DNA from 4 places in the Arthrobacter sp. BI5 genome. Region 3 is predicted to be linked to each of the others. Evidence: predicted binding sites of a transcription regulator. Region 3 holds the regulator's gene; each other region holds the start of a gene.
What was found. The regulator LexA, encoded in region 3, represses DNA repair genes until DNA is damaged. The targets are predictions, from matches to a motif close to TCGAACANNTGTTCGA.
Positions count from the first base shown of each region.

Region 1: the regulator LexA is predicted to act here: its motif matches at 2,779-2,794, upstream of AC1MED_RS10040 (DUF6504 family protein).
Region 2: the regulator LexA is predicted to act here: its motif matches at 5,513-5,528, upstream of AC1MED_RS08645 (LexA family protein).
Region 4: the regulator LexA is predicted to act here: its motif matches at 5,498-5,513, upstream of uvrA (excinuclease ABC subunit UvrA).

Region 1 is NZ_CM155264.1:2,215,987-2,223,299, reverse strand. It holds gene AC1MED_RS10070 (S-(hydroxymethyl)mycothiol dehydrogenase) at 1-139, opposite strand, end outside; gene AC1MED_RS10065 (mycoredoxin) at 252-509, opposite strand; gene AC1MED_RS10060 (SOS response-associated peptidase) at 757-1,485, shown strand; gene AC1MED_RS10055 (VOC family protein) at 1,525-1,947, opposite strand; gene AC1MED_RS10050 (chorismate mutase) at 1,962-2,288, shown strand; gene AC1MED_RS10045 (hypothetical protein) at 2,312-2,698, opposite strand; gene AC1MED_RS10040 (DUF6504 family protein) at 2,865-3,194, shown strand; gene AC1MED_RS10035 (DNA polymerase III subunit alpha) at 3,191-6,736, shown strand; gene thrS (threonine--tRNA ligase) at 6,906-7,313, shown strand, end outside.
Region 2 is NZ_CM155264.1:1,901,586-1,908,898, reverse strand. It holds gene AC1MED_RS08680 (SRPBCC family protein) at 1-219, shown strand, start outside; gene AC1MED_RS08675 (XdhC family protein) at 229-1,371, shown strand; gene AC1MED_RS08670 (L-threonylcarbamoyladenylate synthase) at 1,408-2,028, shown strand; gene AC1MED_RS08665 (GNAT family N-acetyltransferase) at 2,061-2,594, shown strand; gene AC1MED_RS08660 (EAL domain-containing protein) at 2,757-3,530, shown strand; gene AC1MED_RS08655 (MFS transporter) at 3,646-4,932, shown strand; gene AC1MED_RS08650 (ArsR/SmtB family transcription factor) at 4,892-5,269, shown strand; gene AC1MED_RS08645 (LexA family protein) at 5,542-5,973, shown strand; gene AC1MED_RS08640 (Y-family DNA polymerase) at 5,966-7,267, shown strand.
Region 3 is NZ_CM155264.1:1,526,029-1,533,341, forward strand. It holds gene AC1MED_RS06930 (ATP-dependent DNA helicase) at 1-2,039, shown strand, start outside; gene lexA (transcriptional repressor LexA) at 2,277-3,026, opposite strand; gene AC1MED_RS06940 (LysM peptidoglycan-binding domain-containing protein) at 3,416-3,808, shown strand; gene AC1MED_RS06945 (histidinol-phosphate transaminase) at 3,900-5,018, shown strand; gene hisB (imidazoleglycerol-phosphate dehydratase HisB) at 5,087-5,707, shown strand; gene hisH (imidazole glycerol phosphate synthase subunit HisH) at 5,704-6,480, shown strand; gene AC1MED_RS06960 (hypothetical protein) at 6,481-6,639, shown strand; gene priA (bifunctional 1-(5-phosphoribosyl)-5-((5-phosphoribosylamino)methylideneamino)imidazole-4-carboxamide isomerase/phosphoribosylanthranilate isomerase PriA) at 6,736-7,313, shown strand, end outside.
Region 4 is NZ_CM155264.1:1,952,171-1,959,483, reverse strand. It holds gene uvrC (excinuclease ABC subunit UvrC) at 1-889, opposite strand, end outside; gene AC1MED_RS08870 (lysophospholipid acyltransferase family protein) at 967-1,635, opposite strand; gene AC1MED_RS08865 (HAD hydrolase-like protein) at 1,622-2,341, opposite strand; gene uvrA (excinuclease ABC subunit UvrA) at 2,499-5,354, opposite strand; gene AC1MED_RS08855 (GntR family transcriptional regulator) at 5,541-5,933, opposite strand; gene AC1MED_RS08850 (ABC transporter ATP-binding protein) at 5,930-7,313, opposite strand, start outside.

The DNA of each region.
Region 1 (7,313 bases), 690 kb from region 3:
GCAGGTCGGTGTGGCAGACGCCGCAGGTGAGGATATCCACCAGGGCCTCGCCGGGTCCGGGGTCCGGGACCAGGATGGTTTCCAGGGTGACGGGTGCGTCCTTGGAACGGACTACTGCGCCTTTGACTTCGTGGACCATGGGGGTGGCTCCTTTCATCACCGCTGCCTGGCGGAAGCGGCACGGCGCGGGCTCCTGGGGTTAGCCGGGAGTCCGCGCCGCAAGTGGTGTGGGGGTGTCCTGAAAAGGTGGCTTAGGCCGCGAGGCGGCTCTTGACCTCGGCCGCGGAAGGGTTGGTGGCGGCGGTGCCGTCCGGGAAGAGCACGGTGGGGACCGTGCGGTTGCCTCCGTTGAGCTGCTCCACGAGTTCGGCGGTGCCTTCGACTTCCTCGATGTTGATCTCGGTGTAGCCGATGCCCTGGGCGTCCAGCTGCTTCTTCAGCCGGTTGCAGTAGCCGCACCAGGTGGTCGAGAACATGGTGATGGTGCCGGAATCGGGGGTGAAATCCACGAAGGTCTCCTCAAAGCTGGTTGACGGCGCTGGTTGACGGTGATGGGTGGCAGCGCCGGTTGCCGATATAAGTCGTACGTCACTGTCAATAACCGTAACCCGAAGCCCGCTATTCCCGCAGGGTCCCGGGGCGCGGGGCTGTTTAATGGCCCTGCTCATCGGCGCTATTCCCTGCCGCTGCCTCCTGGCGCTATTCCCGGTGGACGGCCTCCGGTGGCATGCTGGTGCCATGTGTGGACGCTACGTGATGGCCCGGGCCGTCGGGGACCTGCTGGCCGAGTTCGATGCCGAACTGGAAGAAGAGATCGTGATTCCGCCCTCTTGGAACGTCGCGCCGACCGCCGACGTGCCGATCCTGCTGGAGCGGCTGGTGGATGGCGAGCCCGTGCGGCAGCTTCACGTTGCCCGCTGGGGACTGGTGCCATCCTGGGCCAAGGACCCCGGCATCGGCTCGAAAATGATCAACGCGCGCAGCGAGAGCGTGCTGGAGAAGCCGGCCTTCCGCAAGGCTACCCGCGCCCGGCGCTGCGCCGTGCCGGCGGACGGCTACTACGAGTGGAAGGGCGAGGGCCGCGGCAAGCAGCCGTACTACGTGCACCCGAAGGACGGCAGCCCGGTGGTCTTTGCGGGGCTCTACGAATGGTGGAAGGACCCGTCCAAGGCCGAGGGGGACCCGGAGCGCTGGCTGCTCTCGACGTCGATCCTCACCACCGACTCGCCGCCGGAGGGCTACGCGGACGGCATGCTGGCGGAACTGACGGCCCTGCACGACCGCGTCCCGCTCCCGATGGACCGCAGGACCATGGAGACCTGGCTGGACCCGCAGGCCGACGACGCTGCCGCCCTCGTGGGGCTGGTCCGGGCAGGCGCGCACGACGTCGCCGAGGGCTGGCGGATCGACGCCGTCGGCACCGCCGTCGGGAATGTCAGGAACGATTCCCCGGAGCTGATCGAACCGGTCGGCAGCCTCTTCTAGGGGAAGCGCGCGGAGCGTGACCCGAGGGAAAGCGTCTGCCTAGACCGTGACCTTGCCGCCGGCGTCGACCGTCCAGGTGGGGTTGAAGGCGACCTCCCAGCGGAAGCCGTCCGGATCGGCGAAGTAGCCGGTGTACCCGCCCCAGGGTTGGGTCTTGGGCGCGGCCACGACGGCGGCCCCGGCGGCCTCCGCCTGCCCCATGACCGCGTCCACCGCGTCGGCGCTGCCCACGTTGTGGCTGAGCGTAATGCAGGGAACGCCGGCGGGGGCGTCAGTGGCCGCCTCGGCCTGCATCTGCCCGGCGTCCCAGAGCGAGAGGATGAGGCCGTGGTTGGCCTGCAGGAAGATGACCTCGCCGGGAACCTCGCGGTGGACCGGCCAGCCGAGGCCCTGAACGTAGAAGCGGCGCGAGGCGTCAACACTGCGGACACCCAAGGAGATGAAGTCGACTCGTGGTTGCATCTTTCGATACTGTCATGGACATGTCCACACATCACCGTGACGCCAAAGACGCCCAGGCCGACAAGGAACAGCTCGCCGCCGTGCGGGTGGCCGTCGACGAGGTGGATGAGCAGATTGTCGCGCTGATCGGCCGCCGTGAACGGCTGATCCGCATCGCCGGAACGCTCAAGGCGGACAGCGCCGAGGTCCGCGCTCCCGGCCGTGTGGAGCGGGTCCTGGAGCACGTCAAGGCGACGGCGGAGCAGAAGGACATCGACACCGACATCGTCGAACAGACCTACAAGGCCATGATCGACGCGTTCATCAGGCTCGAGTTGGATGTGTACAAGGCCACCAGCTAGGGCTGGGCTTCACAGCTAATCCGCTAGAGCGACTCTTCGACCGGCACATTGGCCTGGTAGTCCCGGCCCTCGCAGTCGCTGTATGCCGTCATCAGATGGCCCTTGGTCAACCCCATTACAGTGCTGAGTGGAAAGTTACCGGTGATGGTGTTGCCGGAGTGCTCCACACCCTTGAGGTCAAAGTTCTCCTCCGTGCCGTCATGGCTGAAGCAGAAAAAGGACACGGCCTCGCCGTTCATGAACTCGATTTCCATCCGGCGCTGGTGCGAGTGGTCCGGAGTGGCCGCCACGAGGCCCACCACGTAGGCACCGGAACTCGGAATATTCCCGTCTATATCGAACTTCGCCACCAAGGTTGAATCCTTGGCGGCGATGCTTACGTGCTTCAGGAGTGCGCTGTGGGAGCTCATAGCTCAATCCTGCTACCTGTGCCTGCGTCCGTCCACCCCCATCTAGGTTTTGTCCCGGGCCCGGCGTAGACTTGAATTGTTCGAAGATATATTCGAATATCCACCAGGAACCTTCCTTCAAGAAGCACAAGGTCCTTGGTTCGGATCAGCGCGTACGGGAGGCAGCATGGGGATGTTCAGCGAGTCGGTGGACGTCGCCTGCGCCCCGGAAGGCCAGCCGCAGTCCCTGGACTGGGCCGGGCGGCACTACGACGTCTGCGCAGAACCGCTCCGCTGGTTTGAACGGCGCCAGTGGTGGGCCGAGGAACAGCGGGCGCCGCTGGGCGGCGGCGCCGGGCTGGTGGACCACGAGATCTGGCGGGTCCAGGTCCGGGACGAACGCAACCCTGAGCGGACACTCACCCTTGACCTGAGCCGGCATCTGGTCAGCGGCCGCTGGCGGCTGTTGCGGATCCATGACGCCCTGCACCCCCTCCGGAAGCCTGAATCGGCATGAGCTTTACCCATCTGCACGTATCCACGGCGTTCAGCGCCCACTACGGGGTGTCCTGGCCGGAGGAACTGGCCGCTGCCGCCGCCGCGGACGGGGCCACGGCGCTCGCCTGCACGGACCGCGACGGGCTTTACGGCACGGTCAAGCACCTGTTGGCCTGCATGGCGGCCGGGCTGGACCCGGTCGTGGGGGTGGACCTGGCGGTCTTTGACGACGACGGCGACCACCGCACCCAGCTCGGCGGGCGCGTCGTGGTGCTGGCTCACGGGCAGAACCGCGGCGCCGGCTACCGGGCGCTCTGCCGGCTGGTCTCCGATGCCCACGCCCGCACCACGGGCAAGGCCGGCGGAACGGTGCCAGTCGCCGTGACCAGGGCGGAACTGGCCTCCCGCGCCCTCGATCCCCAGACCCTGGAACCGGTCCTGACCGTGCTGATCGGCCCGGACTCCGACGTCGGCCGGTCCATGGGCGGCCGGCGTTACCTCCGCCCCCGCACGCTCTTCAAACGCTGGCTGGACGCCATGCCGGCCGGGACCCTGGCCGCCGAGGTCGTCTCCCAGCTCAGCCCGCCCGGCGAACCGCTGAGCACGGCCCACGCGGTGCGGATGCTCAAACTTGCCGCCGAACACGCAGTCCCCGCAGTGCTGAGCAACGCCGTGCGGTATTGCGCCGAGGACGGGGCCGCGACGGCGGATGTGCTGGACTCTGCCCGGACGCTGAAATCCCTGCCGGAGCTCTCAGCCGCACCGCTGCTGCAACCCAACGGGCAGGGCTGGCTGAAATCCGCCGCGCAGATGCAGCGGCTAGGCCAGGAAATCATGCACGCCGCCGGCTACGGCGCCGCGGACCTCAAAAGCCTGCTGGCACACACCGAGGCGCTCGCGGACCGCTGCCGGATGGACCCGGTCGCGGACATGGGCTGGAAGCAGCCGGTGGTGCCGGAAGCCGCGGTGATCGGGATCGCGGGGGACCCGCTGGTGGAGCTCACGCAGCGCTGCGAGGCCGGCATCAACCGGCGCTTCCCCGGGATCAGCGGGAAGCCCGCCGAAGAACTGCGCGCCCGGCTGGAGCACGAACTGCGGATCATCGACAGCCTGGGTTTCGCCTCCTATTTCCTCACCGTCGCCGAGGTGTCCCGGATGATCCTGGACATGGGGGTCCGGGCGGCCGCCCGCGGCTCGGGCGCCTCCAGCCTGGTCAATTACCTGATCGATGTCAGCCAGGTCAACCCCTTGCAGCACGACCTGATCTTCGAACGCTTCCTCTCCCGGGACCGGGCCACCCTGCCGGACATCGACATCGACGTCGAAAGCGCCGAACGGCACAACGTCTACCGGAAGATTTTTGAGCGCTTCGGCTCCGAACGCGTCACCCTGATGAGCATGCAGAACGGCTATCGGGCCCGCGGCGCGGTCCGCGACGCCGGCCTGGCCCTGGGCATGGACGGCGGCGACATCGACGAGATCGCCAAGCAGCTGTGGCGGTTTTCAGCCCGGAACTTCCGCGAGGCCCTGGTGGAGAAACCCGAGTTGAAGGAGTTCGCCGGCCGGGTGGAGCAGCGGGACTTCACCGAAAACCAGCAGCTGGACCTGCTGGTGGACCTGACCGAGCGGCTGGACCGGCTGCCGCGCCACATCTCGATGCACCCCTGCGGGGTCATCCTGGGCGATGCGACCCTGCTGGACCGCACCCCCGTGCAGCCCAGCGGCCTGGGCCTGCCGATGAGCCAGTTCGACAAGCACGACATGGATCCGATGGGCATGCTCAAACTCGACGTCCTGGGCGTGCGCATGCAAAGCGCCATGGCCTTCGCCGTCCGCGAGGTGATCCGGCTGCATCCGTCCAAGGCCGAGGTGGTGGCGGCCGGCCGGCACCCTGGAGGTCCGGACGGCTCCGGACCGGACTACATCGCCGCGGACGGGACGATCGACCTTAATGCCGTCCCGCTCGACGACGAACCCACCTATGAGCTGATCCGCAGCACCCACACCCTGGGCTGCTTCCAGATCGAGTCCCCGGGCCAGCGGGAACTGATCGGCAAGCTGGCGCCCCGGGAATTCAACGACCTCATCATCGACATCTCGCTGTTCCGGCCCGGGCCGATGAAGTCGGACATGGTCCGGCCCTTCCTAGAACACCGGCACGGCTTCGCGCCGGAGGTCTACCCGCACCCGGACCTCAAACCGGTACTCCAGGAGACCCACGGCGTCACCGTCTTCCACGAGCAGATCCTCAAGACCTTCGACGTGATGACCGGTTGCGGGCTGGCCCGGGCCGACGAATTCCGGCGTGCCCTCGGCAACGAGGTACTGGAAGGCAAGGTGGAGGAATTCTTCCGCCGCGAGGCCAAGGCCCGGAACTACACGCCCGGGGTGGTGGACAAGGTTTGGGGAACCCTGAAGGCCTTCGGCAGCTTCGGCTTCTGCAAGGCCCACGGTGCCGCCTTCGCCGTGCCCACGTACCAGTCGGCCTGGCTCAAGACCCACCACCCCGAAGCCTTCCTGGCCGGACTCTGGGAACACGACCCCGGCATGTACCCCAAGCGGCTGCTGGTGGCCGAGGCCCGGCGGCTGGGGATCCCCATCCTGCCGCTGGACATCAACCGCAGCCAGGCCGAGTACCGGGTGGAACGCGTGGAGACCGGCCCGGACCGGGGCAAGCTGGGCATCCGGCTGAGCGTCAACGGGATCTTCGGGCTCTCCGGCGCCGAGCTGAAGCGGATCGTCGCCGGCCAGCCCTACGACTCGCTCGCGGACCTCCGGGCCCGCGCCCGGCTCAGCAAGCCGAGCATCCAGCGGCTCGCCCAACTGGGCGCCTTCGATTCGCTGCACCGGGCCTCCGGAGGGACCGCCAACCGGGCCGACCTGGTCCAGCACCTGCAGCAGTTGCAGGCCAGGCCGCAGCGCAAGGGTGCCGAGGTCATCGAGGGACAGCTGGCCTTGCCGCTGGGCGACGTCGAGCTCAAAAACCTCAAGGGCGGGCTGCCGGCCCCCACCCTTGTGGAAACCGTCCGCGCTGAACTGGACCTGATGGCTCTGGACGTCAGCGGGCACCTGATGGCCAGCCACCGGCCCCTGCTGGAGCGGCTGGGGGTCACGACGGCGGACAAGCTGCTGGGACTGCGCAACGGCACCGAAGTGCTGGTCGCCGGGGTGCGGGTGGCTACCCAGACACCGCCGATGCGCGGCGGCCGCCGGGTGGTGTTCATCAGCATCGATGACGGCACCGGCTGCGTGGACTCGGTCTTCTTCCATGAGGCCCAGGAACAGTCCGGGCCGCTGCTGTTCGGTACCAGGCTGCTGCTGATCCGCGGAACCACCCGGCGGACCGGCCCGCGGGGCATCAGCATCAGCGCCTCGATGGCCTGGGACCTCAGCCGCACCGGGACGCTGCCTTTCCCCGCGCCCGCCGCCGGGACGGCGGCTGCTGCCGGGGCGGCCGCCGGCGAAGCTGCAGCCCCCGCCCCGGCCGGGCCGGAGCTTCCGGTCCCGGGTCCGCTGGACGGGATCCGCCGGACCCTGGCCATCACCGGGTTCTCCGGCTGAACGCCGGCAAAACGGCGACAAAACGGTGGCTGAACGGCAGCAAAGGGGCGGCTGCGCGGCGGCGGGTTGCGTTGGTTGGCCTCTCCGGAACCCGATAGCATGGATGAGGCTGGCTGTGGTCCCCGTACGCCACAAGCTACGAAGCCTTAACTTTGAATAGGAGACACCCGTGTCAGATGCCCAGCAGATCACCCTTCTCGTCGACGGCGAAGAGACCAAGGTGACTACCGGGACCACCGGCGCGGAACTCTTTTTTGAGCGCCGCGACGTCGTGGTGGCCCGCGTCAACGGCGAGCTGAAAGACCTGGACCAGCCGCTGCCCGAGGGTGCCACGATTGAAGGCGTCACCATCGGCTCACCGGACGGCCTGAACGTGCTGCGCCACTCCACCGCCCACGTGATGGCCCAGGCCGTGCAGCAGCTGCGCCCCGACGCCAAGCTCGGCATCGGCCCGTACATCACCGACGGTTTCTACTTCGACTTCGACGTCGAGGAGCCGTTCACCCCGGAAGACCTGCGCCAGCTGGAAAAGATGATGCAAAAGATCATCAACCAGAACCAGAAGTTCGTCCGCCGG
Region 2 (7,313 bases), 380 kb from region 3:
GGAACGCCGCCCACGCCGACGGCGCCGCCCGCGCCGACCGCGCCGCCCGCGCCGCCGTCGGGCAGCTTGGACGCCTTCAGCCTCGCCAAGGGCATCGCCGCCGACCAGCTCTCCAGCCCCGGCAAGGCCCTCGGCCTGCTCGCGGCGGTCGCCTGCCTGGCTTACTGGGCCGGACGCCGGTCGGCGTTCCGGATGCTCCGGCTCTGCGGACGGCTTTAGGAGCACTCCATGCGGGACGTGCTGGCAGCCATCATGCCGGACTGGCGGCAGGGCAGAACCGCGGGGCTGGCGACGGTGGTGGACACGTTCAAGTCCGCCCCGCGGCTTCCGGGCGCGTCCATGCTGGTCACGGCCGGCGGCGCCGCCGTCGGGTCGGTGTCCGGCGGCTGCGTCGAGGGCGCGGTGTTCGAACTGGCCAGCCAGGTCCGGGACGACGGGGTCCCCGTGCTGGTGCGGTACGGGATCAGCGACGACGACGCGTTCGCCGTCGGCCTCACCTGCGGCGGCATCATCGACATCTTCGTTGAGCCGGTCTCGGCGCAGCGCTTCGCGGAGCTCGACGGCGTGCGGCAGGACATCGAGGACGAAAAGCGGGTGGGGGTGGCCACAGTCATCGAGCACCCGGACAGCACCTGGCTGGGGCGGCATTTGGTGGTGCGGACGGACGGCTTCGAGGGAAACCTGGGCTCGGAGCGCGCAAACCTCGCCGTGGGCGACGACTGCCAGGGTTATCTAGCCGCGGGCCGGACCGGCATCCTGAGCTACGGCCCGGACGGCGAGCGGCTGGACAGCGGGATGCGGATCTTCTTCACCAGCTACGCCCCGCCGCCACGGATGCTCGTTTTCGGGGCCATCGACTTCGCCGCGGCGCTCGCCCGGCTCGGCACGTTCCTGGGGTACCGGGTGAGCGTCTGCGACGCCCGTGCCGTCTTCGCCACTCCGGCCAGGTTTCCCGAGGCTGCCGAGGTGATCAACGAGTGGCCGCACCGCTACTTGGCCGGGCAGCAAGACCGGGGGCTGGTCGACGAACGGACCGTCATCTGCGTCCTCACGCATGATCCGAAGTTCGACATTCCTCTGCTCGAGGTGGCCCTGCGCGGCGGCCCGGTCGCCTTTATCGGTGCCATGGGGTCGCGGCGCACCCACCAGGACCGGCTCCGGCGGCTGGGCGAGGCGGGACTGGGCGGGACCGAACTGTCCCGGCTGCACAGCCCCGTGGGCCTGGACCTCGGCGCCCGGACCCCGGAGGAGACGGCGGTGTCCATCGCCGCGGAGATCATCGCCACGCAGTGGAGCGGCAGCGGCGAACCGCTGCGGCAGCTGGACGAACGGATCCACCACGACGAGCAGCATCACGGGCAGCAGGCCTAGCGGCGGGACGACCGGCGTCGGGCGTAAGCTCGTGCCATGGCGAGATATTTCGATGTGCACCCCGACAACCCCCAGCCGCGATCCATCACCCAGGTGGTGGACATGGTGAAGTCCGGCGGCCTGATCGCCTATCCGACCGACTCCTGCTACGCGCTGGGCGCACAGCTGGGGAACCGGGACGCGCTGGACCGGATCCGCGCCATCCGGCACCTCGATGACAAGCACCACTTCACGCTGGTCTGCAAGGACTTCGCCCAGCTGGGGCAGTTTGTCCAGATCGACAACGACGTTTTCCGCAGCATCAAGGCCGTGACGCCGGGCAGCTACACGTTCATCCTGCCGGCCACCAAGGAGGTGCCGAAGCGGTTGCTGCACCCCAAGAAGAAGACCGTCGGCGTGCGAATCCCGGACAACAAGGTGGTCCAGGCTCTGCTGGCCGAACTCGGCGAGCCGCTGCTCTCCAGCACGCTGCTGCTCCCGGACGAGGAAGAGCCCCTGACCCAGGGCTGGGAAATCAAGGAGCGGCTGGATCACGTGGTGGACGCCGTGATCGATTCCGGCGACTGCGGGGCGGAGCCGACGACGGTCGTTGACTTCTCCAGCGGTGTCGCCGAGGTTGTCCGCCACGGTATGGGCGACCCGTCGCGGTTTGAATAGTCGGGCCCCCGCCCCTGGGATACGATCCTGGGATGCCCCGCCTCACTCTGCCTGACGTCAGCTTCCACTCCTCCTGGCTGGAAGGTTCCGCCGAATTTGAGGGCGCGCGCCGGGACGGCGGGGGCGCGGAGGACTGGCCTCTGGAAGAACTCCGGGACGCCGGGTCGTTCCGTCGTTTTGTCGATGTCCTACTCAAGGACGCTCTACCGGAGACCCCGCGGAGACCGGGTTACGTGCCCTGCACGTATTTGTGGATCGTGGAGGGTGGCACGTTCCTGGGCTCACTTGCCATCCGGCACGAGCTGAACGACTTCCTGCTCAATGAGGGCGGCCACATCGGCTACAGCGTGCGACCCTCCGCCAGGCGCCGCGGCCATGCGGCGAAAGCGCTGGCTGACGCCCTGCCGCTGGCGCGGGAGCTGGGAATCCCCCGGGTCCTCCTCACCTGCGATGAGGACAACGCCGGATCCCGGGCGACCATCGAAAAGAACGGCGGCGTCTACGAGGACACCCGCAACGGCAAGCGGCGCTACTGGATCGATACCGTTCGGCCGGAGGCACCCTAAACGCTCAGCGCTAGGACGCGGAGCCTGATCCGGCGGGAAAGGTGCCAAGCACTTCACTCGCGTCGAAGGTTCGCGACACGGCCAACAACCAGTTGTGTTCGGACCCTCGACGGCGGCACTCGTGTCCTACGGTAGTCCTAAACCACGAGAGGGGACTCCCACATGGCCTGTGACGGCTGCACCACATCTTCAAAACTTGACTTCGATTTCAGCATGGCCTTCCAGCCGATCTATGACGCCGTTGCCGGCCGCGTGTGGGGCTACGAGGCGCTGGTCAGGGGCTTGTCAGGCGAGGGCGCTTACGAAGTTTTGTCAAAGGTGTCGCCGGAGCAGAAGTACCGTTTCGACCAGGACTGCCGCGTCAAGGCAATCGAGCTGGCATCGCGGCTGTTTCCGGCGGGTGAGGAGTTGATGTTGTCGATCAACTTCATGCCGAACGCGGTTTACGAACCGGCCGCCTGCCTACGCGCGACACTGCTCGCAGCCAGCCGGTGCAGTTTTCCGACCTCGTCGATCATGTTCGAGTTCACGGAAAATGAGGAGGTCTCGGATACCGCCCACCTTACGAACATCATCACCGAATACCGCAAGCATGGTTTTACCACCGCCATCGACGACTTCGGCGCCGGTCATGCGGGTCTGGGCCTCCTTGTCGATTTCCAGCCGGACCTGATGAAGATTGACATGAAGCTCATCCGCGGGATCGACACCAGCCCGGCCCGCCAGGCCGTCGTCGCCGGCATCGTCGATATCGCCCGGGAGCTCAACATCACGGTGCTCGCAGAAGGCATCGAGACCGAGGCGGAGTTCCTGGAACTGAAGGGTACGGGCATCCGGCTGTTCCAGGGATACTGGCTGGGCAAGCCCGCCTTCGAGAAGCTTCCACAGGTAAATGTGGATGCCGGCTCCGGTCTCGGCGTCACCGCTTTCGCGTAGCCGCAGCGGAGCCCGCCGCGGCTGCCAACCGGGGCCGGTTGAACGCGGCACATGCGCTCCCATCGACTAGCATAAGTGCATAACCATGCACGTATGCACTTGAGGGGTTTCGCTGATGTTGTCAGTTCTGAAGAACGTGCCGTACCGACGGCTGTTCGCAGCCCAGATCGTGGCCTTGATCGGCACCGGGCTGCTCACCGTCGCGCTGGGGCTCCTGGCCTACGACCTGGCCGGTACCAACGCCGGAGCGGTGCTTGGCACCGCACTGACGATCAAGATGCTGGCCTATGTGGGCCTGGCTCCGGTGATCAACGCCCTGGCCGCGCGATGGCCAAAGAAACGGGTCCTAATCGGGGCGGACCTGATCCGGGCCGCGATGGCCCTATGCCTTCCGTTCATTACCGACGTTTGGCAGATCTACATCGTGATCTTCCTGCTGCAGAGTGCGTCCGCGACGTTCACCCCGGCGTTCCAGTCCCTGATCCCCACCATCCTGACCCAGGAAAAGGACTACACCCGGGCACTGTCGCTGTCCCGGCTGGCTTACGACATGGAAGCCCTGGTCAGCCCGGCCGTTGCTGCACTGCTGCTGACCGCACTCAGCTACAACAATCTCTTCCTCGGGACCGTCGCCGGGTTCCTCTTTTCGGCGCTCATGGTCGCCATCACCGTCCTGCCGCGGGTCTCCGCCTCCGCGGCGCCGCAGACTTCGCTATGGCACCGGACCACCCTGGGAGCCAGGATTTTCTGGCGGAACCGTCGACTGCGGTCCCTGCTGGCGCTGAACCTCGTGGTCGCTGCCCCGACGGCGCTGGTGCTGGTCAACACAGTGGTCTACGTGCGGGATGTCCTGCACCGGCCGGACACCGACCTGGCGCTGGCGTTGGCCTGCTTCGGGGTCGGGTCGATGATCGTGGCCCTGTCTGCGCCACGGGTCCTGGACCGGTTCGGGGACCGTGCCGTGATGCTCTCCGGCGCCGCCGCCATTCCGCTGGTCCTGGCCGCTACGGCGGCACTGACCTTGCTGGGTGCCCCAGGGTCGGGCTGGTGGCTGCTGCTGGGTCTATGGTTCCTGCTGGGCGCCGCGAACTCCACCATCCTCACCCCTTCTTCACGGCTGCTGCGGGATGCGTCTACCGAAGAGACCCGGCCGTACGTGTTCACGGCCCAGTTCTCCCTCTCCCACGCCTGTTACATCGTGACGTATCCGCTGGCCGGATGGGTTGGGGCCATGGCCGGTTTGGGCTGGGCTGCCATGGCGCTGACAATTATTGCGATGATAGGCAGTGCAGGTGCATTCGTGTCCTGGCCCCGGCACCACGCCGCAGCAGCCAAGGAACCAGCGGAGAAGGAGCAGAGCGTTGAGCAGTCAACCCGACAGCGCGCCGGATCACGCCCCTGACGCTCCGTCCCTGGCCCACCCAGTCACCCCGGGACCGCAGCTGTTGGAGACTGCCGCCGGCACGTTGCGAATGCTCGCCGAACCGACCCGCCTGCACCTGCTCTGGCAGCTCGCCGACGGACCCAAAACCGTCACCGAGCTCACCGCCGCCGCCGGGGTGCCGCGGACAGTGACCAGCCAGCACCTGGCCAAACTCCGCCTCAGCGGACTCGTGGACACCCGCAAAGACGGCCGACACGTCATCTATTCCCTCCACGACGGACACCTCATCCGGCTGATCCGCGAAACCATCAACCACGCCGATCACCGGGTCACCGGCGAGCCGACGCACGACTGAATTCCACGCTGCCTGCTGACGTGCTGCCGCAGGCGGCCACACCTACACCAGCCGTGGCACTGGGAAGCTGCTGCCGCTGTCCCGTCGGTGTCCACCATTTGCCGGTTATGGGTTACGACATGGCTTAGTCAGCGTCCTGCGGGCGAATCCGACCCTTTGAATCCCTCCCGGCTCGAACGCATCCTGCATCGAATGAAACCTCATGAGGAGGTCAAATGTCAGCCCCGGGCGCTACACTTTAATTCGAACATATATTCGAAAAAGGGTGTGTTGTGGGCGTAATCATCGGGCCCCGCGTGATAGATGCGGGCTCTTCCCTCCTGTCGGTCCTCATCTCGCCGGTGCCCGTCGCTGCCGGCTATCCGTCGCCGGCGCAGGACTATTTTGACGGCCGAATCGACCTCAACGAGCACCTGATCAAGGACATCACCAGCACCTACGTCGTCAGGGTCTCAGGGGACTCCATGGAGGGCGCCGGCATCAGCGACGGGGATGAGTTGATCGTCAACCGGGCGCTCGAGCCGCGCGACGGGTGCGTCGTCGTCGCCGTCCTCGACGGCGAGCTCACCGTCAAGCGCCTCCGGGTCACCGCGTCCGGGGTGGTCCTGCAGGCAGATAACCCGCGCTATCCGGACATCCGGGTACCGGCCCTCTCCGACCTCGTCATCTGGGGCGTCGCCACCCGGTGCCTGCACCATGTCTAGGCCCGGGTCCGAGCCGCGGCCCGGCGGCAGTATTGCCCTCGTGGACGTGAACTGCTTTTACGCCAGCGCCGAACGGGCGTTCGATCCCTCGCTGGAGGGCAGGCCGGTGGTGGTGCTGTCCAACAACGACGGCTGCGCCGTCACCCGCTCGCCGGAAGCGAAGGCCCTGGGCATCCCCCTCGGCGAGCCCTGGTTCAAACTTGCCCCGCGGGCCAGGGAATGGGGGCTGGTGGCCAGGTCCAGCAACTACGAGCTCTACGGGGACATCAGCGCCCGGGTGATGGAACTCCTGGGCCGGTATTCGGCGTGGCTGGAGGTCTACAGCATCGACGAAGCGTTCCTTGGCGTCCGCGGCAGCCCGGGAGAATTGCTGCGGCTCGGGCAGGCCATGAAGACGTCGGTCCGCCGGAATGTCGGCGTTCCGGTGTGCGTCGGGATCGCCGGCACCAAGACCCTGGCAAAGTTGGCGAACAAGTGGGCCAAGCACAACCCGGCGTTCGACGGCGTCTGCCACTGGGACGCCGTTCCCGCCGAGCGCCAGGAGCAACTGATGGCCGGCCTGTCCGTCATCGAGCTCTGGGGCGTCTCCACGCGGCTGACCAAACGCCTGAACGGGCTGGGGATCCGGAGCGTGCTTGACCTGGCCCGGGCGGACCCGGTCACCATCAGGGACCGCTTCTCGGTGGTGCTGATGCGCACGGTCCTGGAATTGCGGGGCACGCCGTGCATCCCGCTCGAAGAGGAACGCGTCGGCCGCGACCAGCTGATTTTCAGCCGGTCCTTCGCCACCCCCATCAGCACTGCGGCCGCGATGCGCCAGGTCCTCGGGATCTACGCGCAGCAGGCCAGCGCCCGGCTCGCCCGGCACGGCCTGCAGGCCAAAGTCCTGACGGCTTTCGCCGCCACATCCCACTACAACCCGCGGGACAGCTCGCACCCCTCGGCGTGCGTTTCGCTGCCAATGCCTACCGCGGACCCGCTGCTGCTGGCCAAAGCCGCCTGCGCCCTGCTCCCCCGGATCGTCGACGGCGTCAACTACGCGCGGGCCGGCGTCATGGTCACGGACCTGCGTCCGACAGCCAACCAGGCTCCGCTGGCCGTGTTTGAGAACCCGCACGAGGAACGGGGCATCGGCCCGCTGCTGGAGGAGGTCAGCCGCAAGTACGGCAAGGGTTCCATCGGCCTGGGGTCCGCAGGGATCCGCGGCGGCCCTGACTGGACGATGAAGCGCGACATGCTGTCCCCGCGCTACACGACCCACTGGGACGAACTGCCCGTGGTCAAGGCCGCCTGACCAGTCCCCCACAGGATCGGGCGGCCGGCACCGGCACGATACCCAA
Region 3 (7,313 bases):
TCGTAGTTGAACTGCTCGACCGGGCGGTCGCCGGGATGGGCGGCCAGAGCCGCAACGGCCAGCACGAAATGGCCCGGCAAGTGGCGCGCGCGATCGACACCGGCGACCACCTGCTGGTCCAGGCCGGCACCGGCACCGGCAAGTCGCTGGCCTACCTGATTCCGCTGATCGCGCATTCACTGGTCAGCGACAAGCCCACCCTGGTCTCCACCGCAACCCTGGCACTGCAGACCCAGATTGTCGGCAGGGACCTGCCCCGGTTGCTCAAGACCATCACCCCGGCCTTGGAGCGGCCGGTGAAGGTGGCGCTGGTCAAGGGCCGCTCAAACTATGTCTGCCGCCACAAACTCGAAGGCGGTTTCCCGTCCGAGGAACCGTCCGAGGGCCAGCTGTTCTCCCTCGGCGAGGACACCTCCGTGCCGCACTTCGCCGCCGCGATGGGCGGCCCCTCCTCGCAGCTCGGCAAGGAGGTCGTCCGGCTCCGCGAATGGGCCGAGGAGACGCAGGCGGGGGACCGCGACGAGCTGATGCCGGGCGTGACCGACCGCGCCTGGCGGCAGGTCTCCGTCACCTCGATGGAGTGCCTGGGCGCGCAGAAATGCCCGCTCGCCGCCGAATGCTTTTCCGAACTGGCCCGGCAAAACGCCGCCGACGCCGACGTGGTGGTCACCAACCACGCCATGCTGGCCGTCAGCGCCTTCGAGGGCCTCGCCGTGCTGCCCGAATACGACGTAGTGGTGGTCGACGAGGCGCACGAACTCCAGGACCGGGTCACCGGTGCCGTGTCCGGCCAACTGTCCGTGGCCATGGTGCACGCCGCCGCCTCCGGGGCCCGCAAACACACCGGGATCACCGTGGACGCGCTCAACAACGCTGCGTCCAACCTCGAACTCGCCATCGAGGGGGTTCCCAGCGGACTCATGCCCAACGGCTTGAACAGCGAACAACTCGACTGCGTCGACCAGCTGCGAGACGCCTGCCGCGCCGCGCTCTCGGACTCCAAGGGCGACAGCGCCAACACCGCCGACGGCGGCCGGCAGCTCGCGCGGTCCCGGCTGATGGTGATCCTGGAGCTCTGCGAACGGCTCCTGGCCGCCAAGGAGAACCGGGAAGTGGTCTGGTTCTCCCGCAACAGCAGCTTTGACCCGCAACAGGGCTACTCGCAGCCGGATGAGTCCGCGCCCGCCCTGATCAACGTTGCTCCGCTCAGCGTTGCCGGGCGGCTGCGCGAAGGTTTGTTCGCCGACCACACCGTCGTGCTCACCTCGGCAACCCTGGCCATCGGTTCGGCCTTCGAACCGGCAGCCGGAGGCCTCGGCTTGGTGGGCCCCGGCGCACCCAGCTGGACCGGCGTCGACGTCGGATCCCCCTTCGAATATCCCAAACAAGGCATCCTTTACGTCGCCAAGCACCTGCCCAAGCCGGGCCGGGGGACCTCTCCGGAAGCCCTCGACGAGCTTGAGAAGCTGATCCGCGCCTCCGGCGGCGGAGCCCTGTGCCTCTTCTCGTCGCGGCGCGCCGCCGAGGAGGCGGCCGAGGCGATGCGGCCCCGGCTGGGGCTGAGCATACTCTGCCAGGGCGAATCGACTATGACCGCGCTGGTGAAGCAGTTCGCCGATGAGCCGGACACCTGCCTCTTCGGCACCATGTCGCTCTGGCAGGGCGTCGACGTGCCCGGAAACTCCTGCCGCCTCGTGGTGATCGACCGGATCCCGTTCCCGCGGCCCGATGATCCGCTGATGACGGCCCGCTCCCGGGCGGTGGCCCAGTCCGGTGGCAACGGGTTTATGAGCGTCTCGGCGACGCACGCAGCGATCCGCCTCGCCCAGGGAGCCGGACGGCTGATCCGCTCGACGTCGGACAAGGGCGTGGTGGCGGTCCTCGATTCCCGGCTGTCCACCGAACGGTACGGCGCGTTCCTGCGGGCCGCGCTGCCGCCGTTCTGGCCCACCACCGACCCGTCGGTGGCGCTGGCAGCCCTCGAGCGCCTCAGCAAGGCGACCCCGGCAAAGGTACAGGCTCAGCAACCCGCCAAGTAGCCGGAGGCCGCGCCGACGAGAGTACCCGAGGCCGGCGCTGGCGTTCCCGCCCGGTTCTTCCACGCCCCGGGGCCGGCGGGGCCGGGTTCCCGCGGCTGCGGCGGCCCCGCGCGCCGTCGCGGTGCCAACAACCGGGCGGGAACGCAAGGAGGCCCCGTCCGGAACTGCGGACGGGGCCTTCGAGCTGCCGGTGGGATCTGGCTGGCAGGGGTGTGGCAGGGAAGCCGGCGCGGGAGACTACAGGGAGCGCAGCACCGAGACGACCTTGCCCATAATGACGGCATGGTCGCCGAGGATCGGCTCGTACTGGGTGTTTTGCGGGAGCAGCCAGGTGTGGCCGTCGCGCTGGCGGAAGGTTTTGACCGTGGCCTCGTCATCGAGCAGGGCGGCAACGATGTCGCCGTTGACGGCATCGTTCTGGCGCCGGACGACGACCCAGTCGCCGTCGCAGATGGCGGCGTCGATCATCGAATCACCGGCCACCCGGAGCATAAACAGTTCACCGTGGCCCACCAGCTGGCGCGGCAGCGGCATCACGTCCTCCACCACCTGGTCTGCCAGGATCGGGCCGCCTGCGGCGATACGGCCGACAAACGGGACCATCGCGGTGTCCGTGGCGCTGGCGAGTTCCGCGACTGCCTGGCCGCCGACGGCGCGCAGGCCGCTGGACTTCTCCACGCCGGAGATCGTGGTGGCACCCTCGTCCAGGGTCAGCGGCATCAGCACTTCCATGGCGCGGGGACGTTTGGGGTCACGCCGCAGGTAGCCGAGCTTTTCCAGCTGCGAGAGCTGGTGGGTGACGCTGGAAAGGCTGGCCAGCCCGACGGTGTCGCCGATCTCGCGCATGGAGGGCGGGTAGCCGTTGTCTGTCACGGAACGCTGGATGGTCTCCAGGATCTTCTTCTGACGGACGGTAAGGCTCTTCGGCGCCCGACCGGTCTGGGGGCTCCGCTGCGCGGCCCTCCCGCCGGCGGCTTGTGCTGCCATGTTCGCCATGCCTTTCCATTCCGCCCGGCTGCCGTGGCTGCCGGGACCGTTCGGTCCGAACAATGTCAGACCCCGCTGATCAACTGTTGCTGACCAACCCAAGTGGTTGTCCTGTGATTCAAAAGTAGGGCAGCCGCCAGGGTTTTTCAAACATTTGTTCTAGCGAGTCTCGACAATGTTCGTTCATAAGTGCTAAAACAGAAACAGCGAAGTTCGAATATGTGTTCGAAGTTTCGAGGCCTTGCCGGTTCTTAGGATTCGGCGGTGTGTTCGAAGTTTCGTGTTCGAGGGTTCGCGATCGAAGGTAATGCGTTCGATGGTTCGGCCGGTTGGCGGCAGGTACGTGGAGTACGCCGGGCGGCACAGATAAGTCCAGGAGGGCTCAGCTCATGTCAGCAGTAAGCGCTATTTCCGGTTCGTCGGTTTCCGCTCCCGCTCAGGAGGCGGCACCCGCTGCTGCCTCCCGGCAGGCTCCGCTGAGGCTGACCCGCCGAGGACGCTTCGTCTTCTTCGGCCTGCCGCTGATCCTGTTGGCCGCCCTGGTCCTCTCCCTGGCCGGGTTCCTGAACGCCCCGGCCAAGGCCGCCGACTCGGCCGCGGAGCTCTCGCTCACACCGACCGTCACCGTGACGGTCCAGCCGGGGGAGTCGCTCTGGGCCATCGCCGGTGAAGTCGCCCCGGAGCGGGACCCCCGCGACGTTGTTGCCGACATCGTGCAGCTGAACAACCTCGAAGCCGCGCGGGTCATCCCCGGCCAGCAGCTCTACGTACCCGCCAAATAGACCACCCCTGGAAGACTGCCGTCGGCCGCCCGGGAGGGCCCCGGACGGTCACAGTTTCGGGGCCGGGGCCGGTCTCACTTAAACTGGGCAGGTGACTGACCAGCTAGAGCGCCTCAACCGACTGCCCCTCCGGACCAATCTGCGGGGACTGCGCCCCTACGGTGCGCCCCAGTTGGATGTCCCCATCCTGCTGAACGTCAACGAGAACACCCATGGCGTCCCGGCCGACGTCCGCGCGGCCATCGCCGAGGCCGTGACGGAGGCCGCGGCGGGACTGAACCGATACCCGGACCGCGAGTTCACCGAACTGCGCGAAGCCCTCGCCGAGTACCTCGGCCACGGCCTGGACGCCGGCAACATCTGGGCAGCCAACGGTTCGAACGAGGTCCTGCAGCAAATCCTCCAGGCCTTCGGCGGCCCGGGCCGCACCGCGCTCGGCTTCCCGCCCACGTACTCGATGTACCCCCTGCTCGCCGCCGGCACGGACACCGAATACATCGTCGGGGTCCGCGCCGAGGACTACGGGCTCAGCGCGGAATCGGCAGCCCGCCAGGTCCGGGAGCTGAAGCCCAACGTCGTCTTCCTCTGCTCACCGAACAACCCCACCGGCACCGGCCTGGGGCTCGACGTCGTCGAGGCCGTTTACGAAGCCGGCGAAGCCAGCCAGACCATCGTGATCGTCGACGAGGCCTATCACGAGTTCGCCCACGACGGCACGCCCAGCGCCCTGACCCTGCTGCCCGGCCGCGAGCGGCTCATCGTCTCGCGCACCATGAGCAAGGCCTTCGCCCTGGCCGGGGCCCGGCTCGGCTACATGGCAGCGGCCCCGGAGGTCACCGATGCGCTGCGCCTGGTCCGGCTCCCGTACCACCTCTCCGCCATCACCCAGGCGACGGCGCTGGCCGCCCTTCGCCACCGGGTGGCACTGATGGCCGACGTCGAGGACATCAAGCGCCAGCGCGACCGGATCGTGACGGAGCTGACCCGGATGGGCCTCAAGCCCGCCGCCTCCGACTCGAACTACGTCTTCTTCGGCGGCCTCGAGAACCCGCACGAGACCTGGCAGGGGCTGTTGGACGCCGGCGTGCTCATCCGCGACGTCGGCATCCCCGGCCACCTGCGCGTGACCGCCGGAACTGAGACGGAAACCACAGCGTTTCTGGAAGCCCTCGAACGGATCCTGGCCGGCCACGAAGTGCAGTCCGCCTAGACTTAAGCCAGGACCCACGCACACCGCCCCGTTCGCCGGGCGCCCGCCTCATCCAAAGGACACCCCACATGAGCAACACCGGATCAGCCGCTGCCCGGACCGCACGCCTGGAGCGGACCACCAGTGAATCCTCCGTCCTGGTCGAGATCAACCTGGACGGCACCGGCGTCTCGGACATCAGCACCTCCGTGCCGTTCTACGACCACATGCTGACCGCGCTGAGCAAGCACTCCCTGATCGACATGACGGTCAAGGCCACCGGCGACATCCACATCGACGTCCACCACACCGTGGAAGACGTCGCCATCACCTTCGGCGAGGTCCTTCGCACGGCGCTGGGCAACAAGGCCGGCATCCGCCGCTTCGGCGAGGCCACGGTCCCGCTCGACGAGGCGCTGGCCCAGGCCGTCGTCGACGTTTCCGGCCGTCCCTACCTGGTGCACGCCGGCGAACCGGCCGGTCAGGAGTACCACCTCATCGGCGGACACTTCACCGGATCCCTGACCCGGCATGTCTTCGAGGCCATCACCCTGCACGCCGGGATCTGCCTGCACATGAACGTCACTGCCGGCCGGGACCCGCACCACATCGTCGAGGCCCAGTTCAAGGCCTTCGCCCGTGCACTGCGCGCCGCCGTGGAGCCGGACCCGCGGGTCGAGGGCATCCCCTCCACCAAGGGTGCGCTGTGACCGGCAAGGTGCTCCGGGACGGGGCCATCATCAACCCGGACGCCGCCAGGAAGCCGGTCTCGCCCGAGGGCAAGCCCACCGTTACCGTGCTCGACTACGGTTCCGGCAACGTCCGCTCCGCCGTCCGCGCCCTCGAACGCGCCGGGGCCGAGGTCATCCTCAGCTCCAAGCCCGAGGATGTGCTCAACGCGGACGGGCTTGTCGTTCCCGGCGTCGGTGCGTTCGAAACTGTCATGAACGAGCTCAAGGCCGTCGACGCCGTCCGCATGATCGGCCGCCGCGTCGCTGGCGGCCGGCCCGTGCTCGCAATCTGCGTCGGACTGCAGGTCCTGTTCGAAGCCGGCGTGGAACACGGCACTGTGGCCGAGGGCATGGGGGAGTGGCCGGGCAAGGTCGAGCTCCTGCCGGCCGAGGTCGTGCCGCACATGGGCTGGAACACGGTCACCGTGCCGGAGGGCTCCCGGCTCTTCGCCGGCGTCGAAAACGAACGCTTCTACTTCGTGCACTCTTATGGTGTCCAGCACTGGGACTTCGACGTGATCCAGCCGCGGATGGCCGCCCCGCTGGTGACCTGGTCCGAGCACGGCGCGCCGTTCATCGCCGCGGTCGAAAACGGCCCGTTGTGCGCCACCCAGTTCCACCCGGAAAAGTCCGGCGACGCAGGTGCCCGCCTGCTCCGCAACTGGGTGGACAGCCTCCGCGGCGGCCCCAAGGCCGGTGCCGGCCAGACGGCCGCACCGGAACAGACCGCTACACCGGAACAGACCGCCTAGATGTGGTCCATCGTGCTGATGGGCCTCGCCGGCCTGCTGGTTGGCGGTGCCTTGTCCTTCCGGCAGCAGAAAAGTCCGCTGTGGGTCCAGGTCGTGTTCTACGTCCTGGCCGGCATGGCGCTGCTGGCTGCCTGGCTCTTGACCCTGCCGGGAAACTGACCCCGCTGTGGGAACTGACCCTGCCGTGCAACTGACCGCCCGCAAAACGCGCACCCTTTCCCCGACCCGCCGCCCCAACTCCGTGAGGACCTTCCGATGACCACCGAAACCCCACTGCCGGTACTCGAGCTGCTCCCCGCCGTCGACGTCGTCAACGGCCAGGCCGTGCGCCTGGTCCAGGGCGAGGCCGGCAGCGAAACCAGCTACGGCACGCCGCTGGAAGCCGCGCTGAATTGGCAGGAACAGGGCGCCGAATGGGTCCACCTCGTCGACCTCGACGCCGCCTTCGGCCGCGGGTCCAACGCCGAACTGCTGCGCGAGGTCGTCGGCCGGCTGGACATCAAGGTTGAGCTCTCCGGGGGGCTGCGCGACGACGAATCCCTCGAAAAGGCCTTGGACCTTGGCGTCGCCAGGGTGAACCTGGGCACCGCGGCGCTGGAGAACCCCGAATGGACGCAGCGGGTAATCGAGCGCTTCGGCGACAAGATCGCCGTCGGCCTCGACGTCCGCGGCACCACCCTCGCCGGCCGCGGCTGGACCAAGGAAGGCGGCGATCTCTGGGAGGTCCTGGGCCGCCTCGAAGAAGCCGGCTGCGCCCGCTACGTCGTCACCGACGTCACTAAGGACGGCACCCTGCAGGGCCCCAACGTCGAGCTGCTGCGCCAGATGGTGGA
Region 4 (7,313 bases), 430 kb from region 3:
GGGTGGTGGAGTCCTCGACCTTTTCCACCACCCAGCCGCGCTGGCCGCGGATCCGGCCGCCCCGGACGTGGAAGACCTGGACCGCGGCCTCAAGCTCGTCCTCGTGCAGCGCGAACACGTCGGCGTCGGTGTCCTCGGCCAGGACCACGGCGTTGCGTTCGAAGACCTTTTTCAGCGCGATGATGTCATCGCGCACCCGGGCGGCCCGTTCGTAATCCAGCTCCGCGACGGCCGCGGCCATGTCCTTCTCCAGCCGCGAGACAAAGCGTTTCGCCTCGCCGCCCATGAAGGCGCAGAAATCCTCCGCCAGGGCGCGGTGGTCCTCGGCCGAGATCCGGCCGACGCAGGGTGCGGCGCACTTGTCGATGTAACCGAGCAGGCAGGGCCGCCCGCTGGCTTCGGCGCGTTTCAGGACGCCGGCGCTGCAGCTGCGGACCGGGAAGACCCGCAGCAGGGTGTCCATAGTGTCGCGGATCGCGCCGGCCGTGTAAGGGCCGAAATAGCGGGTTCCCTTGCGCCGTTCGCCGCGCAGGACCTGTACCCGGGGGTACTTCTCCCCCATCGTGACGGCCAGGTACGGATAGGACTTGTCGTCGCGGAACATGACATTGAACCGCGGCTTGAATTCCTTGATCCAGGTGTACTCCAGCTGCAGGGATTCCAGCTCGCTGCCGACGACGGTCCACTCCACGCTGCTGGCGGTGTGCACCATGGCGTGGGTCTTGGGCATCAGGCCCGCGGGGTTCGCGAAGTAGGAGTTCAGCCGGGAGCGGAGGTTCTTGGCCTTGCCGACGTAGATGACCCGGCCGTGCGGGTCCCGAAAGCGGTAAACGCCCGGGTTGGTCGGGATCTCCCCCGTCTGGGGGCGGTAACTAGCTGGATTTGCCACCAGTCCATTCTACTGAGCCGGCCGGCACGCAGCCGACCGCGCCCCTCCGCACGAGGTGCACCCGCCCGGTGGAGCGGCTAGTCGACGCTCTTGCTCTGGTTGTAGGTGGTGGCCCGTTGCTGCCCGCTCAGTTCCGCGATCGCGTCCATGATCCGGTCCGTGACCTGGCGCCGCGCCGGCAGGGAGTGGTCCGGACCGGTCTTGTCGAAATAGAGCGGCTCACCCACCTTCATGGTGAAGTGCTGCGGGGCGACCTTGTTGCTGTCCGCCGGCTGCAGGTTCTCCGTGCCGATCAACCCGACCGGGATCACCGGGGCGCCCGTGGTGAGGGCGAGCCAGCCGACGCCGGTGCGGCCCCGGTAGAGGATTCCGTCGCGGGAGCGGGTGCCCTCCGGGTAGATTCCAACGCCCTTGCCGGCGTCGAGGATGTCCAGCAGCGTCTTCAGCGCCTGGACACTGGCGGCCTGTTCGCCGCGTTCCACCGGGATGGAGCCGACAGCCTCGAAGAAGGACTTCATCACCTTGCCCCTGACGCCGCCGGTGGTGAAATATTCCGCCTTGGCGAAGAAAGCGACGGGGCGGGGCATCAGTGCCTGGACGATCACGCTGTCCAGAAAGGACAGGTGGTTCGGCGCCACGATGAACGGGCCCTCTTTTGGCACGTTCTCGAGTCCGACGACGGTGGGCCGGCACGTGGAGGAAATGAGCCCGCGCGTGGTCCAGCGGATCGCGTCAAACATTGCCAATGGTGTGCACCTCATTCAGCTGCAGGGCGGCGGTCCGGACGGGGTCCAGCCTGGAAATGGTCTCGTAAAGGTCGGAGGTGCTGTGCACGACCGCCGCTGCGCCCGCCTCACGGAGTTCGCCGTCGAGCGCAAAGCCCCAGCCTACCCCGATGCATTCCAGGCCGTTGGCAGCCGCTCCGGCCACATCCTGGGCGCGGTCCCCCACCATGACCGCGTGCCCGGTACCGAGGTCCGCCAGGGCGGCGGCAACGATGCCGGCCTTTCCGGCCGGGCCGTGGGCGGTCGTCGATTCGTCCGCTGCGGAGCCGCGGACGGACCGGAACAGGCCGGCGATGCCGTGGTGCTCCAGGACCATGCGGGCCAGGTGTTCGGGTTTTTGGGTGGCGACAGCGGTTGGCCGTCCGGCGTCGGCGTATGATTCCAGCAGCTCACGGATGCCGGCGTAGAGCCGGCTCTGCGCAATGCCGCTGAACAGGTAGTGCCGCCGGTAGATCCGGATGGCCTCGTCCAGTTGTTCCGCAGGCACGCCGGCAATGTCCAGGAGCGAATGGCTGAGTTTCGGGCCGATCATCGCGTCCAGCCTGTCCGGTCCCGGGACGGGAAGTCCAAGCTCGCTGAGGGCGGCGGAGATACCGGCCGTGATTCCCCCGGCCGGATCAACAAGGGTGCCGTCCAGGTCGAAGATCACGGGCACGGAGGTAGGCATCACGGGCCTTAGTTTCTCACGACCGCGGGGATGCCTGAAATTCGCATACCGCTGCGGGTATGCGTCAGGGCGGGCCCGCGACACGCGGATGCCCTGCCGCCCCTGGAATTCCGGCGGCGGCAGGGCAGCTGCATGTCAGGTCAGTGCGGGCTTCGGACTAGTTGAGGATCTCGGCCAGGAAAGCCGCGGTGTGGCTGTCCTTGGACTTCGCGACATGCTCCGGTGTACCCGATGCGACCACCCGGCCGCCGCCGGAACCGCCGTCCGGCCCCAGGTCGACGATCCAGTCCGCGCTCTTGATGACGTCGAGGTTGTGCTCGATCGTGATCACGGTGTTGCCCTTTTCGACCAGGCCCTGCAGCACCATCAGGAGCTTGCGGATGTCCTCGAAATGCAGTCCGGTGGTGGGCTCGTCGAGCACGTAGACGCTGCGGCCATTCGAGCGTTTCTGCAGTTCCGCGGCAAGCTTCACGCGCTGCGCCTCGCCGCCGGAGAGCGTCGTGGCGGGCTGGCCGAGCCGCACGTAGCCGAGGCCGACGTCGACGAGCGTCCGCAGGTGCCGGGCGATCGGCGAGAACGCGGCGAAGAACTCGGCGCCCTCCTCGATCGGCATGTTCAGCACGTCCGCGATGGTTTTGCCCTTGTAGTGCACCTCAAGCGTCTCGCGGTTGTAGCGGGCGCCGTGGCACACCTCGCACGGGACGTAGACGTCCGGCAGGAAGTTCATCTCGATCTTCAGCGTGCCGTCGCCGGAGCAGGCCTCGCAGCGTCCGCCCTTGACGTTGAAGGAGAACCGGCCCGGCTGGTAGCCCCGGACCTTAGCCTCGTTGGTCTCCGCGAACAGCTTCCGGATGTGGTCGAACACGCCCGTGTAGGTGGCCGGGTTGGACCGCGGGGTGCGGCCGATGGGGCTCTGGTCAACGTGCACCACCTTGTCCAGGTGCTCGAGGCCTTGGACCGTCTTGTGCCGCCCGGCGACCTGCTTGGCGCCGTTGAGCTTGTTGGCGAGCACCTTGTAGAGAATCTCGTTGACCAGGGTGGACTTGCCGGAACCGCTGACGCCGGTGACGGCCGTGAACAGGCCCAGCGGGAAGGCGGCGTCCACGTTGAGCAGGTTGTTTTCCTTGGCGCCGACGACCTTGAGCTCGCGCTTCTTGTCGTACTTGCGCCGCTTCTTCGGCACCTCGATGGACTTCCGCCCGGAGAGGTAGTCGCCGGTCAGGGACTCGGTGTTTTTCAACAGGTCCTGGTAGGAGCCGGAGTGGACGACCATGCCGCCGTGCTCGCCGGCGCCCGGTCCGATGTCCACCACCCAGTCTGCCTCGTGGATGGTGTCCTCGTCGTGTTCGACCACGATCAGGGTGTTGCCCAGGTCCCGGAGCCGGGTGAGGGTTTCGATCAGGCGGCGGTTGTCGCGCTGGTGCAGCCCGATGGACGGCTCGTCGAGGACGTACAGCACGCCGACCAGGCCGGAACCGATCTGGGTGGCGAGGCGGATGCGCTGCGCCTCGCCGCCGGACAGCGTGCCGGAGGGCCGCTCCAGGTTCAGGTACTCGAGGCCGACGTCGAGCAGGAAGGTCAGGCGGGCCTGGATCTCCTTGAGGACCTGGTGCGCGATCTGGGCCTCGCGGCCGCTGAGGACCAGGGTGTCCAGGAAGTGCGCGCACTCGCGCATGGGCAGCGCGGCGACCTCGGCGATCGACTTGCCGTTGATCAGGACCGAGAGCGACGCCGGGTTCAGCCGGGCGCCGTTGCAGGCCGGGCACGGGACCTGGCGCATGTACTCCTCGTAGCGGTCCCGCGCCGAGTCGGAATCCGTTTCCGTGTGCTTGCGGTGCACGTACTGGACGACGCCTTCGAAGCCGGTGCTGTACTTGCGTTCCCGGCCGAAGCGGTTGCGGTATTGCACCACGACCTTGTGGTCCTTGCCGTGCAGCACGGTCTGCCGGGCCTCGGTGGAGAGCTTCTCCCACGGCGTGGTCATCTTGAAGCCGATTTCCTTGGCCAGGCCGCCAAGGAGCCGGTTCCAGTACTCGGTGGTGGCGGTACCGAGAGACCACGGCGCGATGGCCCCCTCGGAGAGGGAGAGCTCCGGGTTGGGGATCAGGAGTTCCTCGTCGACCTCCAGCTTGGTGCCGATACCGCTGCAGGCGGAGCAAGCGCCGAACGGGTTGTTGAAGGAGAACGAGCGGGGTTCGATCTCATCGATGGCGAGGGGGTGCTCGTTGGGGCAGGCGAGGTGCTCGGAGAAGGCGCGGATCCGTTCCGGATCGTCGGCGTCAAGGTCAACGAATTCGGCCAGCACCCGGCCCTCGGCCAGGCCCAGCGCGGTTTCCACCGAGTCGGTGAGGCGCTGGCTGATGCCCTCCTTCACGACCAGGCGGTCCACCACCACTTCAATGGTGTGCTTGAACTGCTTGCCCAGCTTGGGCGGATCGCTGAGCTGGATCAGTTTGTCGTCCACCCGGGCCCGGGAGTAGCCCTTCGCGGTGAGCTCCTTGAACAGTTCAACAAACTCGCCCTTGCGGCCGCGGACCACGGGCGCCAGGACCTGGAACCGGGTGCCCTCGGGCAGTTCCAGAAGCTGGTCGACGATCTGCTGCGGGGTCTGCTTGGTGACCGGCTCGCCGCAGACGGGGCAATGCGGGCGCCCCACCCGGGCCCAGAGCAGGCGCATGTAGTCGTAGATCTCGGTGATCGTGCCCACAGTGGAACGCGGGTTCTTGCTCGTGGACTTCTGGTCGATCGACACCGCCGGGGAGAGCCCCTCGATGAAGTCGACGTCGGGCTTGTCCACCTGGCCCAGGAACTGGCGCGCGTACGCGGAGAGTGATTCCACGTAGCGCCGCTGGCCCTCGGCGAAAATGGTGTCGAAGGCGAGCGAGGACTTGCCGGAGCCGGAGAGGCCGGTGAAGACGATCATCGCGTCGCGCGGCAGGTCGAGGTCGACGTTGCGCAGGTTGTGCTCGCGTGCGCCCTTGACGACGAGGCGGGACAAGTCGGGGCGGGCCAGTTCCGCACCCGCCGACGCCGGGCTGGACGGCTGCGGGCTGGCCGCTTTCCCGGACTTCACCGGTGCGGCAGCGGACTGGACATCGACGGCGGGTTCTTCAGCTAAGGCTTTAGGCACGCCTCCAATGCTAATCGAAAACTTCTTCGAATATCTATTCGGGCGGAGGTTGTGCTAGTAGAAGATGCGCTAGTGCCGGTCGTACGCGGCGGCCAACAGCTGAACGGCCTCGGCGAAGCTGGCACCCTGGGCTTTAGCCGCCGCCGCGAACTCCGCCGCGGCGGCCGTGAGCGACCCCCAGGCCTCGTCGCGGGCACAGACAACCGTGCCGTTCCTGCCCTGCGTCGCCACGACGCCGGCGGCCTCAAGTTCCTTGTAGGCGCGCGCCACGGTGTGCGGTGCCACGCCAAGTTCGCCCGCCAGGCTGCGCACGGCCGGGAGCCGGGTGCCGGGGGCCAGGGAGCCGTTGTTGGCTTGCTCGATGATGTTCAGCCTGAGCTGCTCGAAGAGCGGCACCGAACTGCCGGCATTGGGCTTCCAGCTGCCGGGGAATCGGCCCGCCGTCCGCTCGCCGGAACTCACAGTTCCGGCTCCAGGACATCCCCGGCCCGTTCGCTGCCGGCGAACTGGGCGCGGTACAGCGAGCTGTACAGTCCGCCCCCCGCTATCAGGTCCTGGTGGTTCCCCTGTTCAACTATCCGTCCGTGGTCCATGACCAGAATTAGATCAGCGTCCCGGACGGTGGACAAGCGGTGGGCAATCACGAAGCTGGTCCGGCCCTGCCGGAGCCGCGCCATGGCCTGCCGGATCTGCACCTCCGTGCGGCTGTCCACCGAGCTGGTCGCCTCATCGAGGATCAGGATGCTGCGGCCGGACAGCTCCGCCCGGGCAATCGAGATCAGCTGCCGCTGGCCGCGGCTGAGGGAATCGCCGTCGTTGCCGAGCATGGTGGCGTAGCCGGCCGGCAGGGCGCGGACGAACTGGTCCACGTGGCTCGCCTGCGCGGCGGCGAGAATCTCCTCGTCGCTGGCGCCGGGCCGGCCGTACTCGATGTTGTCCCGGATGCTGCCGGTGAACAGCCACGCGTCCTGCAGCACGGTGCCGAAGGCGGACCGCAGCACGTCACAGGGCAGTTCGGCGATGTCCGCGCCGTCCACCGTGATCCGGCCCGAATCGAGCTCGTAGAACCGCATCAGGAGGTTGACCACCGTGGTCTTGCCCGCCCCGGTGTGCCCCACGATCGCGACGGTCTGGCCCGGCTCGACGGCGAAGGACAAGCCCCGGACCACCGGGGAACCCGGCGTATAGCCAAATGTGGCGTTTTCGAAGGTGACCCTCCCGGACGGCGGGGCGTCCCCGCCGTCGGCGGCGCGCAGGGCTGCGGCCCGGGCGGCGCCGGCGGCCGGCCCAGCCGGGTCCGCGGGTATTTCCGGGGCGTCCAGCAGTGCGAAGACGCGTTCGGCCGAGGCCACGCAGGACTGCATCAGGGTGAGCATGCCGCCGATCTGGCCCATCGGCTGGCTGAAGAGCCGGCTGAACTGGATGAAGGCCTGGATACCGCCGACCGTCATGGTGCCGGCGGCCACCTGCAGCGCTCCGATCACGGCAACCGCGATGTAGTTGAGGTTGGAGACGAAGATCATCAGGGGCTGCACGACGCCGGACAGGTACTGCGCGCTGGAGGCGGACCGGAAGAGCCGGTCATTGCTCTGCCTGAAGGTGGCCGCCGCAGCGTCCTGCCGGCCGAAGGCCTTCACGACCTCGTGCCCGGTGAAGAACTCCTCCAGGTGCGCGTGCAGTTCGCCGGTGCTGCCCCACTGCGCGGTGAAGTGCGCCTGCGATTTGCGCGCCACGGCCACCGTGATCAGGGTGGAGACGGGAACCGAGGCGAGAGCGATCAACGCCAGCAGCGGCGACAGCCAAAACATCATGGCCAGGGCCCCGGAGAGCATCAACACCGAC